DNA from 4 places in the Mesorhizobium sp. M1312 genome. Region 2 is predicted to be linked to each of the others. Evidence: predicted binding sites of a transcription regulator. Region 2 holds the regulator's gene; each other region holds the start of a gene.

Region 1 (4,211 bases), on a different contig from region 2:
CTGTTTTGTTGCAAATAGGACACGAAATTGCAGAAGTCGCCGGACTTCAAGGCAGCAGACTCAACGATTTCGGCGCTTTCAGCGCTGCTTGACACGACAAAGCGGCACCGGCGGTGCCTCGCTTCGCACGGTGATGCCAGCCACATACTGCCTTGCAACAGTGACGGTCGCCGTTTGCGGTTCGCCGAGCAGAAGACGCTCAGATATCCAGCACTTCCGTCTCGGCGAATTCCGCACGTTCCTGGATGAAGCGGAAGCGGGCTTCCGGCTTGGTGCCCATCAGCGCGTCGACCGCATCCTTGGTCGCCGCCTCGGCGTCGATCACATCGACCCTGAGCAGCGTGCGCTTTCTCGGGTCCATGGTGGTTTCCTTGAGCTGGGCGGCCATCATTTCGCCCAACCCCTTGAAGCGGCCGATTTCGACTTTGCCGCGCCCGGTGAACTCGGTACGCAGAAGTTCGTCCTTGTGCGCATCGTTGCGGGCATAGGCGATCTTGCCGCCTTGCCGGATCGAGTAGAGCGGCGGCACCGCCAGATAGAGATGGCCGCCGCGGACCAGGCTCGGCATCTCCTGATAGAAGAAGGTGATCAGCAACGAGGCGATGTGGGCGCCGTCGACGTCGGCGTCGGTCATGATGATGACCCGGTCGTAGCGCAGATCCTGATCGCGGTATTTCGAGCGTGTGCCGCAGCCAAGCGCCTGGATCAGGTCGGAAATCTGCTGGTTGCCGGCCAGCTTGTCGTTGCCGGCGCTGGCGACGTTGAGGATCTTGCCGCGCAGCGGCAGCACTGCCTGGCTGGCGCGGTCGCGCGCCTGTTTTGCCGAGCCGCCGGCCGAATCGCCCTCGACGATGAAGAGCTCGGCGCCGGCCGCGGCATTCTGCGTGCAGTCGGCGAGCTTGCCGGGCAGGCGCAGCTTGCGCACCGCGCTCTTGCGCGACACTTCCTTCTCCTGGCGGCGACGCACCCGTTCGTCGGCACGCGCGATCACCCATTCGAGCAGCTTCGAAGCTTCCTGCGGGTTGTCGGCCAGCCAGTGATCGAAGGGGTCGCGGATAGCGGTCTCGACGATCCTGATCGCCTCGATCGTCGCCAGCCTGTCCTTGGTCTGGCCGACGAATTCCGGTTCGCGGATGAACACCGACAGCATACCCGCCGCCGAGATCATGACGTCTTCCGACGTGACGATCGAAGCACGCTTGTTGCCGACCAGGTCGGCATAGGCGCGCAAACCACGTGTCAGTACGTTGCGGAAGCCGGCCTCGTGCGTGCCGCCTTCGCCGGTCGGGATGGTGTTGCAGTAGGAATTGAGGAACCCGTCGCCGCCGAACCAGGTCACTGCCCATTCGAGCGAACCGTGGCCGCCTTGCCTGTCGCTTTTGCCGGCAAAGATTTCGCGGGTGACCTGGAATTCGTCGCCGAGCGAGGCTTTCAGATAGTCCTTGAGGCCACCGGGAAAATGGAACTCGGCCTTGGCCGGCGTCGTGTCCTTCTCCTTGATCAGCGACGCATCGCAGGTCCAGCGGATCTCGACGCCGCCGAACAGATAGGCCTTCGAGCGCGTCATGCGGTAGAGCCGCGCCGGCTCGAATGCCGCACCCTTGCCGAAGATCTGCTCGTCGGGATGGAAGCGTATCTTGGTGCCGCGCCGGTTATGCACCTCGCCGAGTTGCTCCAGGCCAGTCACCGGAACGCCGCGCGAAAAACGCTGGCGATAGAGCTGGCGCCCGCGCGCGACCTCGACCTCAAGATGGTCTGACAGCGCGTTAACGACGGAGACGCCGACCCCGTGCAGGCCGCCCGAGGTCTCGTAGACCTTGCTGTCGAACTTGCCGCCCGAATGCAGCGTCGTCATGATGACTTCGAGTGCCGGCTTCTTGAATTTCGGATGCGGGTCGACCGGAATGCCGCGGCCATTATCGGTGACTGCCAGATATCCGTCGGCCGAAAGCTCGACATCTATGAAGGTCGCGTGGCCGGCGACCGCCTCGTCCATCGAATTGTCGATGACCTCGGCGAACAGATGGTGCATCGCCTTGTCGTCGGTGCCGCCGATATACATGCCGGGTCGCCGCCGCACCGGCTCCAGCCCTTCCAGTACCTCGATGTCGGCGGCACTGTAGCTCTCGCTGCCGTCGCGGGATCCCGGGCGCTTCGCCGCCTGTACCAGCGGGTCAGCCGGGCGAGCGGTGGCGCGAACCGGTTGCGGCTGCTTGTCCATAGTGCCGAAAAGATCGTTATTTTCGTCCATGCTGGTCCTGGATTCCGATGCTGCGAATCACCACCCGATACTGCCACGCTTTTTGCGGGCAGGCGACGGAGGTTCCTGTTACGTTCGAGGATAGAGCCTCTTACTGCAAAACCATCCGACAACCAAGCGGCGGAAATGGGTTGAGGGATCGACGCTTTGTAAACCTTGTCCGAAGGTTACATTGAAGGTTGGTCGAAAAACGGTATCCGTCCACTGCCGCTGGCCTAGAATGCGGCAGAACCCGTGAAAAGGCTGCTGCTGGCGCATGTTGGATTACAGTTCGCTCCTGCTCGCGGCGGCGCTGTCGGGCACGTGCCTCAGCATCACCATGTTTGCGATCTGGTTCTCCGCGCCACAGGCAGGCTTTGTCCTGACTGTTGCGTGCGGCATTCTCGTGCTCGTCGCGCATGTGGTCTTGTTCTGGCATTATGCCAGGCATCCCAGCCCCTGGCTTTGCCAGATTGTGCTTGCGCTTCTCAGCCTGGGCTTCCTGACCCTCTGCCTCTCGGCCATGCAGTATCTCGGCATGCGCGACTACAGGCGCGCCATCTTGCCGACCTTGGCTGCGATGGCGGTTTGCGCAGGCGCGACGTCCCTCGGCTTTGATGGCGTCGGCTTCATCGTCAGCTACGCGACGGTTACGGCGCTGCTCACGCTTATCGGGGTGATGTTCTGGATCAAAGGTGGTCATGATCGCCGGATATTGCTGGTCGTTTCGTTCCTGAGCGGCGTCTGTGCGCTGTCCTTCGTGCTTTGCGGCGCGGTCCTGCTGGTCGAGGGCCAATGGGTGCTCGGCGTTGCACCCGACAACTGGGCCGAACGGTTGAATTCCGTCGTGGCGGTCGCCTGCATGACCGGGCTCGGCGCACTGACGCTCTCCCTGCACCATTTGCAGGCGCAGATCGAATTGAAGGCCGAGACCATGACCGACCCATTGACCGGGTTGATGAACCGGCGGGCGTTGACGGCATTCTACGGCGAGCGGGTTTTCGGCCCGTTCATGTCCGTCGCCATGTTCGATCTCGACCATTTCAAGAAAACGAACGACGTATTCGGTCATCCGGTCGGTGATCAGGTTCTGCGCCGCTTTGCCGCTGTCATCAGGAAATATGCCAGGACCGGCGTCGACGCCTTCCGGCTGGGCGGCGAGGAATTCGTCCTCGTCATGTCGCGGATGACAGAGGAGAAGGCTTACGATATTGCGAGTAAGATCAGCGTCGCCTTCGGCACGGAAGTCGTGGCCACCCAGCTTGGTCCTTTGCGCAGCACAGTCAGTGGCGGCATCGGCTTTGGCGGGACGGGTGGCACCAGTCTCGACCACGTGCTGGCCGAAGCCGACGCAGCACTCTATGCGGCAAAGCGCGCCGGGCGAAATCGCGTCGTCGCCCAGAAGACGAGCAAGGCCGGCGCGCCGGCCTTGCGTTCTGCCTGATTGAGGCTTCTATCTTCTTGTTAGACCATGATCTTGTCCGAAAACCGGATTCCACTTTTCGGGATCATTGTCTACTCCGCCGCGCCCAGATATTCCGACAGCGGCGGGCAGGAGCAGACGAGGTTGCGATCGCCGGCGACATTGTCGATGCGCGACACCGGCGGCCAGTATTTGGCTGATGAGTCTGCATCACCGGCCGGGTAGGCCGCCTCCAGGCGCGAATAGGGATGGCTCCACTGGCCGGCCAGCGCCTCGGCCGCGGTATGCGGCGCATTGACCAGCGGATTGTCGGCCAGGGGCCATTCGCCTTTCGCCACCTTGGCTGCCTCGCCCGCTATCGCGATCATCGCCTCACAGAAGCGATCCAGTTCGCTCTTGGGCTCGGACTCGGTCGGCTCGACCATTAGCGTGCCGGCCACTGGAAACGACATGGTCGGCGCATGGAAACCATAATCGATCAGCCGCTTGGCGATATCGTCGACGCTGATGCCGGAGCTCTCCTTGAGCACGCGGGTGTCGAGGATGCAC
Region 2 (4,211 bases):
CGGACGCGGCGCTGCCCGGCCTGAAGGTCACGGCGCTGGCCCGCGTCACCGGCAAGACCGGCGTCGAGATGGAAGCGCTGACCGCCGTCTCGGTCGCCTGCTTGACCATCTACGATATGGCCAAGGCGGTCGACCGCGCCATGGTGATTTCGGGCATCAGGCTGGTGGAAAAGACCGGCGGCAAATCCGGCGACTACAAGGTAGGCGCCCAAGAGGCAGGCCGATAATGGCACTGCTTCCGGTCGCCGAGGCGCTCGAGCGTCTGCTTGAAGATGCTGCGCCCTCGCAAGCTGAAAGCGTCGCCCTGATGGACGCCGCCGACCGCGTGCTGGCGGAGCCGCTCATAGCACTTCGCACCCAGCCGCCGTTCAACGCGTCCGCCATGGACGGCTTTGCCGCGCGGGCCAAGGATGTCGCGTCCGTGCCCGCAAGACTTTCGGTGATCGGCATAGCGCCGGCCGGACGCGGCTTTGCCGGAACAGTCGGCCCGGCGCAGGCCGTCCGCATCTTCACCGGCGCGCCGCTTCCGGCAGGCGCCGACACCATCGTCATCCAGGAGAATGTCCGCGACCTCGGCGGCGGCAGCATCGAAGTGACCGCGTCGACCGTTGAAGGCCGCAACATCCGCCGCCTCGGGCTCGATTTCTCGAAGAGCGACGTGCTGCTGGAGAAAGGCCGCCTGCTTGATCCGGCGGCATTGTCGCTGGCGGCGTCGGCCAACCATCCGCAGGTCAGCGTGGTGAAACGGCCGCTGGTCGCAATCATCGCCACCGGCGACGAATTGCTGCCGCCGGGCAGCGATCTTGGCCCCGACCAGATCATCTCGTCCAATGCTTATGGCGTCGCCGCCGCGGCCCGCTCGGTCGGCGCCAGCGCGCTCGATCTCGGCATCGCCCCCGACCGGAAGGAGGCGATCGCCGCGCTGGTGAAAAAAGCGGTCGATGCAGGCGCCGACGTCATCGTCACGCTGGGCGGCGCCTCGGTCGGCGACCATGACCTGGTCCATGACGTGCTGACCGGCGAAGGCATGACGCTCGATTTCTGGAAAATCGCCATGCGGCCCGGCAAGCCGCTGATGTTCGGGCGGCTCGGCGACATCCGCTGCATCGGCCTGCCCGGCAATCCGGTGGCGAGCCTGGTCTGCACGCAGCTCTTTCTGAAGCCGCTGCTTGCGCGGCTCGGCGGCCGCGCTTTTCGGCAGGACCTGCGTCAGGCGCGGCTCGGCGCCGCCATGCCGGCCAACGATCTCAGGCAGGACTATGTACGCGCCGTGGTGAGCGAAGAAGCCGGCACGCTGCTGGCGACCCCGTTCGGCATCCAGGATTCGTCGATGCTCAAAATGCTGGCCGACGCCAACGGGCTGATCGTGCGCGAGCCATTCGCTCCCCCAGCCGCGACGGGCGTCGCCTGCAGCGTGCTGATGCTACGCTGAACAAAACGTCAACACTTTCATTAAACTTTAAACGGTTGCGGAACACAACTGGAACAGATAGTGTTTGTTCTGGGTTTGTTTTTCTGATTCTGTTGGGGGTCGCGATGCTGACACGCAAACAACACGAACTGCTGATGTTCATCCACGAGCGGCTGAAGGAAAGCGGCATTCCGCCCTCGTTCGACGAGATGAAGGAAGCGCTCGACCTCGCCTCCAAGTCGGGAATCCATCGGCTGATCACGGCGCTGGAGGAGCGCGGCTTCATTCGCCGCCTGCCCAACCGCGCCCGTGCGCTGGAGGTGCTGCGCCTGCCCGATTCGATCGCGCCCGGCCTCAATGCGGCGCGCAAATTCTCGCCGAGCGTCATTCAGGGCAGCCTTGGGCAGGGCAGCCTCGGACGACAGATCAAGCCGGCGCCTTCGCGCATGCCCGCGGCCGGCAATGACGACGACGTCGTTGCCACCGTCTCCATCCCGGTGATGGGCCGCATCGCTGCCGGTGTGCCGATCGACGCGATCCAGCACCAGACGCATTCGATCTCGGTACCACCGGATATGATCACCGGCGGCACGCACTACGCGCTGGAGGTCAAGGGTGATTCGATGATCGAGGCCGGCATTTTCGACGGCGACACGGTCATAATCCGCAACGCCGACACCGCCCAGCCTGGCGAGATCATCGTCGCCTTGGTCGACGAGGAGGAAGCGACGCTGAAGCGGTTCCGCCGCAAGGGCGCCTCGATCGCACTGGAAGCCGCCAATCCGGCCTACGAGACGCGCATCTTCGGGCCGGACCGGGTCAAGGTGCAAGGCAAGCTCGTCGGACTAATCCGGCGTTACTGAGTGGTGGCCTTTTTGGGCTTCTCGGCCTTGCGGTACGGCGGCAGGCCCCTCGCCTCGCGCGAAAATCTTCGCTGCTCGTGCCAGGGCCTATAGGGCTGTCTGACGGCAAAACGGATTTCTGCGCGCGTCGTCGCCGATAGCGGATCGAAGAAGACGGCGGCACTGCCCATGCGAGCGAGCTGCCGTTTGGTGACGACAAGAACCAGCGGATTGCGGCAGGGATTGTAATAGGCTGTGGCATCATCGATGACGATCAGATCCGCAAAGGCACAGGCTGGCCGCGCGGTTTTACGGTTGTCGGCGAGCGCGATGATCGCGCCGGACGGATGCCGGGCGAGGCACAGGCCGGCAGTGCAGTAGAAGGGCGCTCCCGGCGGCAGGTCGGCCGGATCGGCGAGGTCGAACCGCACGTCTCCTTTTTCGAATGTCTCGGGCTCGACAATGGTCGCTGAAACCAGCGCATGTTTCCAGTTGTCGGTGATGAATTCGTTCGAACGCACCCGGTTGACGGCAAGTTCGCCGCCGCCAATCGGCAGCGCCACCAGATGCGCATCTTCCGAAATCAGCACGTCGGGGGTGCGTGTCTCGGAAATCGTCAGCAGGCCGGCGAGCGCAAAGGGAAGTGCCGCAAGCCGCAACCATGTCGTCGCCATCGTGGCGATGACCAGGGCGACCGTCACCAGCAGAACCGACTGCAACGAAATCAGTCCGACTGCATCGATCGGCGACCGCTCGGAGATCCATCCCGATATTGCAATCATGGCTGTCAGCCCTTTGCCCATCATGTAGAGGAAAGGCCCATCCAAGCCGAAAGGCATTGCCAAGGCGCTGACGACGGCCAGGAACATGACGACCGTGACGATCGGCATGACGGCCAGATTGGCGAACAGGCTAAGCGGCGAGACGCGCTGGAAGTGCCAGATGGCAAAGAGCGCGGTGGCGCTGCCGGCAATGATGGAGGTCATTGCGATGGTACCTGTCCCAGCGGCGAGTTTCCGCGTGACGAAAGCGACCGGTGACCGTCGCTGTAGCGGCGCCGTGGCCTTGTCGGCACAATAGTCGGACCAGCCGGCATAGGCGCCCACGAGAGCAGCGGTCGCGGCGAAGGACATCTGGAAGCTTGGGCCGACCACCTCGTGCGGCGACACGACGATGACCGCGATGGCTGAAATCGTCAGATTGCGCATGGTGAGTGCCGCCCGGTCGAACAGCACGGCGACAAGCATTACCGCCAGCATGATGAAGCTGCGCTCAGCCGCGACCACGATACCGGAAAAAATGAGATAGGCAGCGATGGAAACGAGTGCGGCGGCAGCCGCATATTTTTTGACCGGCCGGCGCGACGAAAAATCGGGAAACAGCGCAAGTGCGCCGCGTAGCAATCCCATGATGGCGCCGGCGACAAGCGCCATGTGCAGGCCGGAAATGGAGATGATGTGGTAGATGCCGGTGCGCCGCATCGATTCGTTTATCTCTTCGGGAATGCCGGCACGCACGGCGACGATCAGCGCGGCGGCAATCTCCCCCTCGGCGCCACCGATGCTGTCCCTGATATGGTCGGCGATGGTTTCGCGCGCCTTTTCGATCGAGGAAGAAAGGCGCGCGGCGAACGGTGCATCTTCGGAAACGACGATCTTCGGATTGCCGAGGAAAAAGCCACTGGCACCGATACCGGCGAAATAGCTGTCGAAGGAGAAGTCATAACTGTCCGGCCTAACCGGGCCAGTCGGAGGCAGAAGCCTCACATAGCCGGTTGCGACCGAGCCTGCGGTCATCTCAGCGGGAATTTTGCGTGCCGAAACCCTGACACCTTTCGGCGCATAACGCAGTGTCGGCCGGGCGGTCGACATCACGTCGATGGTCAGCCTGATCCGGCCGTTCGCCATCTGGTCGAGCCTAACGACACGGCCGGTGAGCTGGGTCTGGATTTCCGAACC
Region 3 (4,211 bases), on a different contig from region 2:
GCGGTAAGCGTAATGCCGAACAGGAAAAACGTGATGCCGGCGGGCTGCTCGTAGAAGAAGAAATCCGCCAGCGCGGCAAGCAGGACGGCAACGCCGAATCGCGCACAATAGCTCGGCGCAGCCGTAAGCAACGATGTCATGATCGGATTTTCTCAGCGGCTTTGATCCGGCCGGCATATCTTGGCGGAGATTTGCGGATGAAGGGGAAGAGGGTCGCCGAACCATACGGCCGGGGTGGATCGACGAGCCACCAACCGTCATTGCGGAGCCGATAAGGCAGGGACCAGCGGGGTTTTTCTCGCTCTTGCATACCGACTATATCGTCGATCGGCATGCAGGCGGCGGGGCGGATCCGAGGAGATTTTCGGGAGTTTTATGCAGTTTTTATGCAGGCGGAGACGGCTTGCCTCGACCGGCCGCAGGCGGCATAGATCTGAGATGACTGAAACCTATCGCCCGCGCCGCTCGGTCCTTTACGTCCCGGCCTCGAACGACAAGGCGCTGACCAAGATCTCGTCGCTGGCCTGCGATGCCATCATCATCGATCTCGAAGATGCCGTCGCCCCGGCCGACAAGGTTTTCGCGCGGGAAAAACTGGCCGACATCTTCGCCAATCGCCCCGGCCGGCGCTGCGAGATGGTCGTGCGCATCAACCCGCTCTCCAGCGAATGGGGCGCCGACGATTTGCTGGCCGCGGCACGCTGCGAGCCCGACGCCATCCTGCTGCCCAAGGTCGACACGCCGCGCGATGTTCTGGAAGCCGGCGACGTCCTCGACGACAATTTTTCACCTGACGAGGTGAAACTATGGGCGATGATCGAAACGCCCAAGGCTCTGCTCAACATCGGACCGATTGCCGAGCTTGGCCGCGATCCGGCATCGCGGCTGGTTTGTTTCGTTGCCGGAACGAACGATCTGGTCAAGGAGACCGGCACTCTCGCCACGCCCGATCGGCGCTATCTCACACCGTGGCTGATGCAGATGGTGCTCGCCGCGCGCGCCGGTGGCCTCGATCTGCTCGATGGTGTCTTCAATGATTTTCGCGATCTGGATGCTTTTGCGCGCGAATGCGGGGAAGCGGCCGCTATGGGGTTTGACGGCAAGTCGCTGATCCACCCGGCCCAGATCGATGCCGCGAACCGGGCCTTTGCACCTTCTGCCGAAGCCGTGGCCGAGGCGCGTGCGGTGAAGGATGCCTTCGCGCTTGCCGAAAATGCTGGCAAGGGCGTCATTGCACTGAATGGAAAAATGGTCGAACGGCTGCATCTGGCGCAGGCCGAAAAACTGCTGGCGAAGGCGGCCGCCAGCGGGGCATGATCGGCAACTCACGACAGGAATGAAAAATGAAACTCTACCGCTTTCTGTCCGGCCCGGACGATTCCAGCTTCTGCCACAAGGTAACCGCGGCGCTGAACAAGGGCTGGCACCTGTTCGGCTCGCCGACCTATGCCTACGACAAGCAGACCAAGAGCATGCGCTGCGGCCAGGCCGTGGTGAAGGATATCGAGGGCCAGGAATACGGGCCTAACACCAAGCTCAGCGATTGGTAAGAAGGTTCGCTGAAGCGCTCGTCCTTCGTCATCCTAGGGCGGAGCGACGCGAAGCGGAGGGCAGACCCTAGGATCCATGCCGTTACCTCTGCCGAAGAGCACGGCGGATCAGGATTAGTGCGATCAGACGGATTTATCGGGGATGGCCGCCCGATTGCCCGTTACCGCGGAACCGGATGATGAGTGTTCGGTTCTGCACCGCCGGAGCACTGCACCACCGTCACGGCATGGATCCCAGCGTCTCCGCGACGTCGCTTCGCTCCTGCTCCGGCCTGGGATGACGAAGCGTGGGCCCGTTACTCGGCCGCCTCTTCGATCCGCTCCATATCATCGTCCGACAGGCCGAAATGATGGCCGATCTCGTGGATCAGCACATGGGTGACGATGTCGCCCAGCGTCTCTTCGTTCTCGGCCCAGTAGTCGAGGATGGCGCGGCGGTAGAGTGTGACGCGGTTCGGCCCCTCGCCGGTCTGCGGATTCCAGCGCTCGGCAATGCCTCGCCCCTCGAACAGGCCGAGCAGGTCGAAAGGCGTTTCCAGCGACAGATCGTCCATGATCTCGTCGGTCGGGAATTCAGCGATCTGGATAACGATCTCGCCGGTCAGCTTGCGAAATTCCTCCGGCAGATGGGCGTAAGTCTCCAGCGCCAGGAACTCCATTTCCTCCATCGACGGCGAAAGCTGGTCGTGCCAGGTGCGGGTCTTGTAGATGCGGGCCATGCTTTGTCCTTCTGATCCCGGCATATAGGCTTTCGAGCCGGGCTCGGCAAATGGGCGGGTTGCGGCCTACGCGAGGACAGGAATAAATTCCCCATGACTCCGCTTGACTCTTCGGGCACCCTCTGGAATCCTAAGGGAACATAACAGGAACAATTGTGAGTGGAAGCTGACCGTCATGGCGACAAGCGCCGTGGCGCGGGAGACTGTTTTTGCCCTGCGCCGCCAGATCGCGAAGATCGAGGGAACGCTGCCCGAGCGCCTGGAGGCGCCGGCCGGCGCAGCCCCCGTTGATGCGGATGTCACCCCCCAGAATCCAGCGGATGTCACAATCGTCCGCCGCGGCCTCGCCGTGGCGCCGCCCGATGCGTTTCTGCGCACCGGCGCCGAAGGTCTCGATACCGCGCTCAGCGGCGGTTTGCCGAAGGCGGCGCTGAGCGAGATCCATGGCGCCGCGACCCGCGATGCCGGGGCCGTCGCCGGCTTCGCCCTGTCGCTCGTCAGCCTGATCCTTAAACAGGGGCCGCGACTGCCGGTCCTGTGGATCGGCACCGCGGAGGTCTTCCGGGAGGCCGGCTTTCCCTATGCCAGAGGGCTTCATGCCTTGTTCGGCATCGAGCCGGAGCAATTGCTGTTTTCCGAGGCGCCAAGGCTCCTCGACGCGCTGTGGACCGCCGAGGAAGCCGCGCGGATGACGGCGCTCGCCGCCGTCATCCTCGAAATCCGCGGCAGTCCGCAGCGGCTGGACCTCACCGCGACGCGGCGGCTGCACGCCCGGGCGCAGAATGCCGGCCGGCCGGTGTTCCTGCTGCGCCAGGCCGGCGAGCCCGAGCCGACGGCGGCACCCGTCCGCCTCGTCCTGTCGGCGGCGCCGTCGGCACCACGCGAGACGATCGCCGGCCCGCTCGCCGGCTCGATCGGCCGCCCCGCCTTCACCGTCAGCATCGGCAAGAGCCGCACGGCTTTGCCTGGACAATTCACACTGGAGTGGAACCCCGATGAACGCAGTTTCGAGGAAGGAAGGGCCGGGCAAGAACGGGCAAAGAATTCTGTCTCTGTGGTTTCCGCATCTCGCCGCGGAAAGGATCCTGCGGCAGCGTCTGGGGCGGTCCTGGCGTTCCCGGCCGTCGGATCACCTGCCCCTGGTGATCAGCCATCGCCAAGCGAACGCGCAGCGCATCGCCGCCCTCGACGAGCGGGCTGAGGCGCTTCATCTGAAGCGCGGCATGGGCATAGCCGACGCGCGCGCCATGCATCCGTCGATCGACGTCGCGGAAGCCGATCCCGAGGCCGACCGCCGCCTGCTCGAAAGCCTTGCCGACTGGTGCGACCGCTACACCCCGCTGGTGGCGCTCGACGCAGCCGATGGCCTGTTCCTCGACGTCACCGGCTGCACCCATCTTTTCGGCGGCGAACGCTCGATGCTGGACGACATCCTGTCGCGCTTTTTCCATCAGGGTTTTGATGTCCGCGCCGGCCTCGCCGCCACACCTGGTGCTGCCTGGGCGGCGGCGCGGTTTGCCAGTGACCGCATCGTCCCCGGTGGCGAAGAGGAAGCGCTTCTCGCACCCTTGCCGCTGGCGGCGCTGCGCATCGAGCCTGACATTCGCGCCAGCCTGGAAAGCGTCGGCCTGCGCACGGCGGGCGCCGTCATGGCAGCACCGCGCGCGCCGCTCGCCCGCCGCTTCGGTGTCTCGCTGCTGCTGCGTCTCGATCAGGCGCTCGGCCGCCTCGACGAGGCGGTGTCGCCGCGCCTGCCGGTCGCGCCGCTTTCGGTCGAACGTCATCTCGCAGAACCCATCATGCTGACCGACGAAATAGAGCGGCTGGTGAAAATGCTGGCGACGACGTTGAAGGCGGACCTCGAGCGCCGCGGTGAGGGCGCAAGAAGGCTGGCGCTGCTGCTCTTCCGCGTCGACGGCGCCGTCAGCCGCATCGTCGTCGG
Region 4 (4,211 bases), on a different contig from region 2:
ACGAGATTTCGCATTGCGGATGCTCGTCGTCCTCGATCTCGGCTTGGTAGACGCCAAGATTGCGCTTGCCCTCGATTTTCAGCGTCTCGAAATCGGCGCCGAGATTGATGGCGAAGCCGCCGCCGCCCTGCTGCTTGCGACAGATCGAGCAGTAGCAGAGCATGAACGGCACCGGCGTGTGGCTTTCCACCTCGAAGCGGACGGCATTGCACCGGCAGTTCCCTTTGAGCAGAAGCGGCATGATGAGGACTCCGAAGAATTTGGCTCTCAACTTGTTAGCATGGTTTTGGTTGCGGCGATGACAAGGGGAAGTCCGGGTGACATGATCGCGGCATGGACAATGAACGCATCGCCGAACTTTTCGAAGGGCTCGGCCCGGTCAGCATTCGCAAGATGTTCGGCGGCAAGGGCATCTACTTCGACGGCGTCATCATCGCCATCGTTATCCGTGGCGAATTGATGCTGAAGGCCGACGCGGAAAGCGCGCCGGAATTCGAAGCTGCCGGCTGCCGGCAATGGACCTACACCGGCTCACGGCACGGCAAGCTGGTGTCCATGCCGTACTGGAGCGTTCCCGACAGTGCTTTCGACGATCCGGATGAGATGGCGGTCTGGGCACGCCGGGCCTATGAAGCGGGACTGCGCGCATAGCTGCTGGTCATTACCTCATGCCAATTTCCTGCGCCTCGGGCACAAGGGCCAGCGCCTCGGCAAGGGTCGCCGCCGTAAAAGCCGGCACAAGTTCGGCACCTTCGATCGCAAGCATTGCCGCGGCAACGCCTTCGCGCAGCGCCGCGCGCAACGTCAGGCCGCGCAGCAGAGCGGCGACCGTTGCGCCCGCCAGCGCATCGGCGGCGCCGTCCGCGACCTTTCGTGGCGGCAGGATCGAGAAGGCGCCGGCCGCGTTGAAACCCAGCACCGGACCGTCATCCGCCGTCACCACGCCGCCTTTAAGGCCCGCTCGCCTCAGGCCGTCGGCGATATCTTGCTCCCCAGCATCGATACCGACATCGGCGAGTGCGATGGCCTCGCATCGGTTCATGAAGACCAGCGCCAGACTGCCGAGCACCGGCGCGAGCCGCACCGCCTTGGCCGGTGAGGCGGCGAGGGCGAAGACCGGCTTGCCGGCGGCAAGCGCCACCAGCCGCTCCAGCGCCGTCGACGGCAGGTTGGCGTCGCAAAGGACCGCATCGGCATTGCTGATCGCCTCGCGCACCTTGGCACGACGGATTTGCTTGGGAAGCGCCAGATCATAGAGCGCCATGTCGGCAAGGCTGACGATCAGCCCGCCGTCGCCGTCGAATATCGTGGTGTTGCTCGGCGTCGTGCGATCGAGGAACACCACGGACAGATCGGTAATGCCGGCCGCAGCGATGGCGCGCGAGACCGTATCGGCCAGAACATCGCCGCCGCGCACCGAAAGCAGCGAACCGGAGACGCCGCACCGCACGGCGCTGCGCAGCGCATTGAAGACGGCACCGCCGACAGCCTCGCGCATCGTGCCGGGATTTGACGCCGCTGGCACGAAGGCGCCCGAAACCTGGCCGCGCCGATCTATATAGGCGCCGCCAACGGCCAGAATTGTCGGCGACTTCATCATGCCGGCGAGACGACCTTTGCTGTTGCCGGGTGGAGACTAGGTTGTCCCGCGGAACCCGGCAACCGGAGGCGCGATTCGGAAGATGCCAGCACGATCCTGCGGAGGAAGCCGGATACATCCTGGGGTGAAAGCGCGAAACAAAAAAAGAACAAATCCGGATATTGTTTGTTTTTCAATCCTTTGTCTCCCCTTGCCAGACGAGAACAAAAAAGGTACAAATTAACAAGGATTACGGATTGTCCGGCCTTCATTGACGACCAAGGGGTGATGTATCATGGCTCAGAATTCTTTGCGGCTTGTAGAGGACAAAGCAGTGGATAAATCAAAGGCTCTGGACGCGGCGCTGTCGCAAATCGAGCGTGCCTTCGGCAAGGGCTCGATCATGCGGCTCGGCGCAAACGAGCAGGTCGTCGAGATCGAAACGGTGCCGACCGGTTCGCTTGGCCTCGACATCGCGCTTGGCGTCGGCGGCCTGCCGCGCGGCCGCATCGTCGAGATCTACGGGCCGGAAAGCTCGGGCAAGACGACGCTGGCGCTGCACACGGTGGCCGAGGCCCAGAAGAAGGGCGGCATCTGCGCCTTCGTCGATGCTGAGCACGCGCTCGACCCGGTCTATGCCCGCAAGCTCGGCGTCGATCTCGAAAACCTGCTGATTTCGCAGCCCGACACCGGCGAGCAGGCGCTGGAGATCTGCGACACGCTGGTACGTTCGGGCGCCATTGACGTGCTGGTGGTCGATTCGGTCGCGGCGCTGACACCGCGGGCCGAAATCGAGGGCGAAATGGGCGATTCGCTGCCCGGCCTGCAGGCCCGCCTGATGAGCCAGGCGCTGCGCAAGCTGACCGCCTCGATCTCGCGCTCCAACACCATGGTCATCTTCATCAACCAGATCCGCATGAAGATCGGGGTCATGTTCGGTTCGCCCGAGACCACGACCGGCGGCAACGCGCTGAAATTCTACGCTTCGGTGCGCCTCGACATTCGCCGCATCGGCTCGGTCAAGGACCGCGACGAGGTCGTCGGCAACCAGACCCGCGTCAAGGTGGTCAAGAACAAGCTGGCACCGCCCTTCAAGGTGGTCGAATTCGACATCATGTATGGCGAGGGCGTGTCCAAGACCGGCGAGTTGGTCGACTTGGGTGTCAAGGCCGGCGTGGTCGAAAAGTCGGGCGCCTGGTTCTCCTACAATTCGCAGCGCCTCGGCCAGGGCCGCGAGAACGCAAAACTGTTCCTGCGCGATAATCCCGACACTGCGCGCGAGATCGAGCTGGCGCTGAGGCAGAATGCCGGGCTGATCGCCGAGAAATTCCTCGAAAATGGTGGTTCCGAAGGCGGAAACGATGGTTTCGAGGACGAAGCGGGCGCCATGTAGACTTTGGCTGTAATCGAGTTCTGTATTGTTGCGTTTCGAACCGCCGGCCTACGCCGGCGGTTTGCGTTTCGGCGGGGGCGCCGAGATGACCCGGCAAGCCCCGCAAATTGGCCCAATTCCGTGTTTCTGGACAGGGTGCAACGCGGCGGCTAAAAGGCCATGTCCATTTGCCGTCGGCCGGGCCGACGGCTCTCTCTAAAAGCTAAAAGGCAGTATTATTCATGAGTGGCGTGAACGAGATCCGGTCGACATTCCTCGACTATTTCCGCAAGGAAGGTCACGAGGTCGTCGCGTCGAGCCCGCTGGTGCCGCGCAACGACCCGACGCTGATGTTCACCAACGCCGGCATGGTGCAGTTCAAGAACGTCTTCACCGGCCTGGAAAAGCGGCCCTATTCGCGTGCCACGACCGCTCAGAAGAGTGTCCGCGCCGGCGGCAAGCACAACGACCTCGACAATGTCGGCTACACCGCGCGCCACCTGACCTTCTTCGAGATGCTCGGCAATTTCTCGTTCGGCGACTATTTCAAGGAGCGCGCTATCGAACTTGCCTGGAACCTGATCACCAAGGAGTTTGGGCTGAAGAAGGACAAGCTGCTGGTCACCGTCTATCACACCGACCACGAGGCGGCCGGCTACTGGAAGAAGATCGCCGGCTTTTCCGACGATCGCATCATCCGCATTCCGACCTCGGACAATTTCTGGGCAATGGGCGACACCGGACCTTGCGGGCCGTGCTCGGAGATATTCATCGACCGTGGTGAGCACATCTGGGGCGGCCCTCCCGGCAGCCCCGAGGAAGATGGCGACCGTTTCCTCGAATTCTGGAACCTGGTGTTCATGCAGTACGAACAGGTGACGAAGGACGAGCGTATCGACCTGCCGCGCCCGTCGATCGATACTGGCATGGGCCTGGAGCGCATGGCCTCCATTCTGCAAGGGGTGGAGAGCGTCTTCGAGACCGACCTGTTCCGTCACCTGGTCGACGTTGCGTCATCCGCGCTCGGCCGCGGTCCGGATGGGGGCACCGTCGCATCGTTCCGCGTCATCGCCGACCATTTGCGTTCGTCCTGCTTTTTGGTGGCCGACGGCGTGCTGCCGTCCAACGAAGGCCGCGGCTACGTGCTGCGTCGCATCATGCGCCGCGCCATGCGTCATGCGCAGCTTTTGGGCGCCCGTGATCCACTGATGTGGCGGCTGGTGCCGGCGCTGGTGCGCGAGATGGGCCAGGCCTACCCCG

Evidence for each region. The regulator LexA, encoded in region 2, represses DNA repair genes until DNA is damaged. The targets are predictions, from matches to a motif close to TGTTCNNNNTGTGTTCNG.
Region 1: a site for LexA is predicted at 2,322-2,339, ahead of parE (DNA topoisomerase IV subunit B). Genes of this name have one in related genera too.
Region 3: a site for LexA is predicted at 2,404-2,421, ahead of NKH36_RS09410 (ImuA family protein). Genes of this name have one in related genera too.
Region 4: a site for LexA is predicted at 1,734-1,751, ahead of recA (recombinase RecA). Genes of this name have one in related genera too.

The regions. Positions count from the first base shown of each region.
Region 1 covers NZ_JAMYLQ010000019.1:11,210-15,420, reverse strand. Annotated here, with positions in the region: gene parE (DNA topoisomerase IV subunit B) at 200-2,251, opposite strand; gene NKH36_RS20915 (GGDEF domain-containing protein) at 2,517-3,683, shown strand; gene gcvP (aminomethyl-transferring glycine dehydrogenase) at 3,755-4,211, opposite strand, start outside.
Region 2 covers NZ_JAMYLQ010000004.1:15,244-19,454, reverse strand. Annotated here, with positions in the region: gene moaC (cyclic pyranopterin monophosphate synthase MoaC) at 1-227, shown strand, start outside; gene NKH36_RS07045 (molybdopterin molybdotransferase MoeA) at 227-1,432, shown strand; gene lexA (transcriptional repressor LexA) at 1,537-2,274, shown strand; gene NKH36_RS07035 (ComEC/Rec2 family competence protein) at 2,268-4,211, opposite strand, start outside.
Region 3 covers NZ_JAMYLQ010000005.1:206,477-210,687, forward strand. Annotated here, with positions in the region: partial or broken gene NKH36_RS09390 (DUF4153 domain-containing protein) at 1-140, opposite strand, end outside; gene NKH36_RS09395 (HpcH/HpaI aldolase/citrate lyase family protein) at 439-1,317, shown strand; gene NKH36_RS09400 (DUF1737 domain-containing protein) at 1,344-1,550, shown strand; gene NKH36_RS09405 (metallopeptidase family protein) at 1,847-2,269, opposite strand; gene NKH36_RS09410 (ImuA family protein) at 2,445-3,470, shown strand; gene NKH36_RS09415 (DUF6504 family protein) at 3,412-4,211, shown strand, end outside.
Region 4 covers NZ_JAMYLQ010000014.1:7,906-12,116, forward strand. Annotated here, with positions in the region: gene NKH36_RS17455 (GFA family protein) at 1-241, opposite strand, end outside; gene NKH36_RS17460 (TfoX/Sxy family protein) at 334-651, shown strand; gene NKH36_RS17465 (carbohydrate kinase family protein) at 662-1,600, opposite strand; gene recA (recombinase RecA) at 1,875-2,972, shown strand; gene alaS (alanine--tRNA ligase) at 3,194-4,211, shown strand, end outside.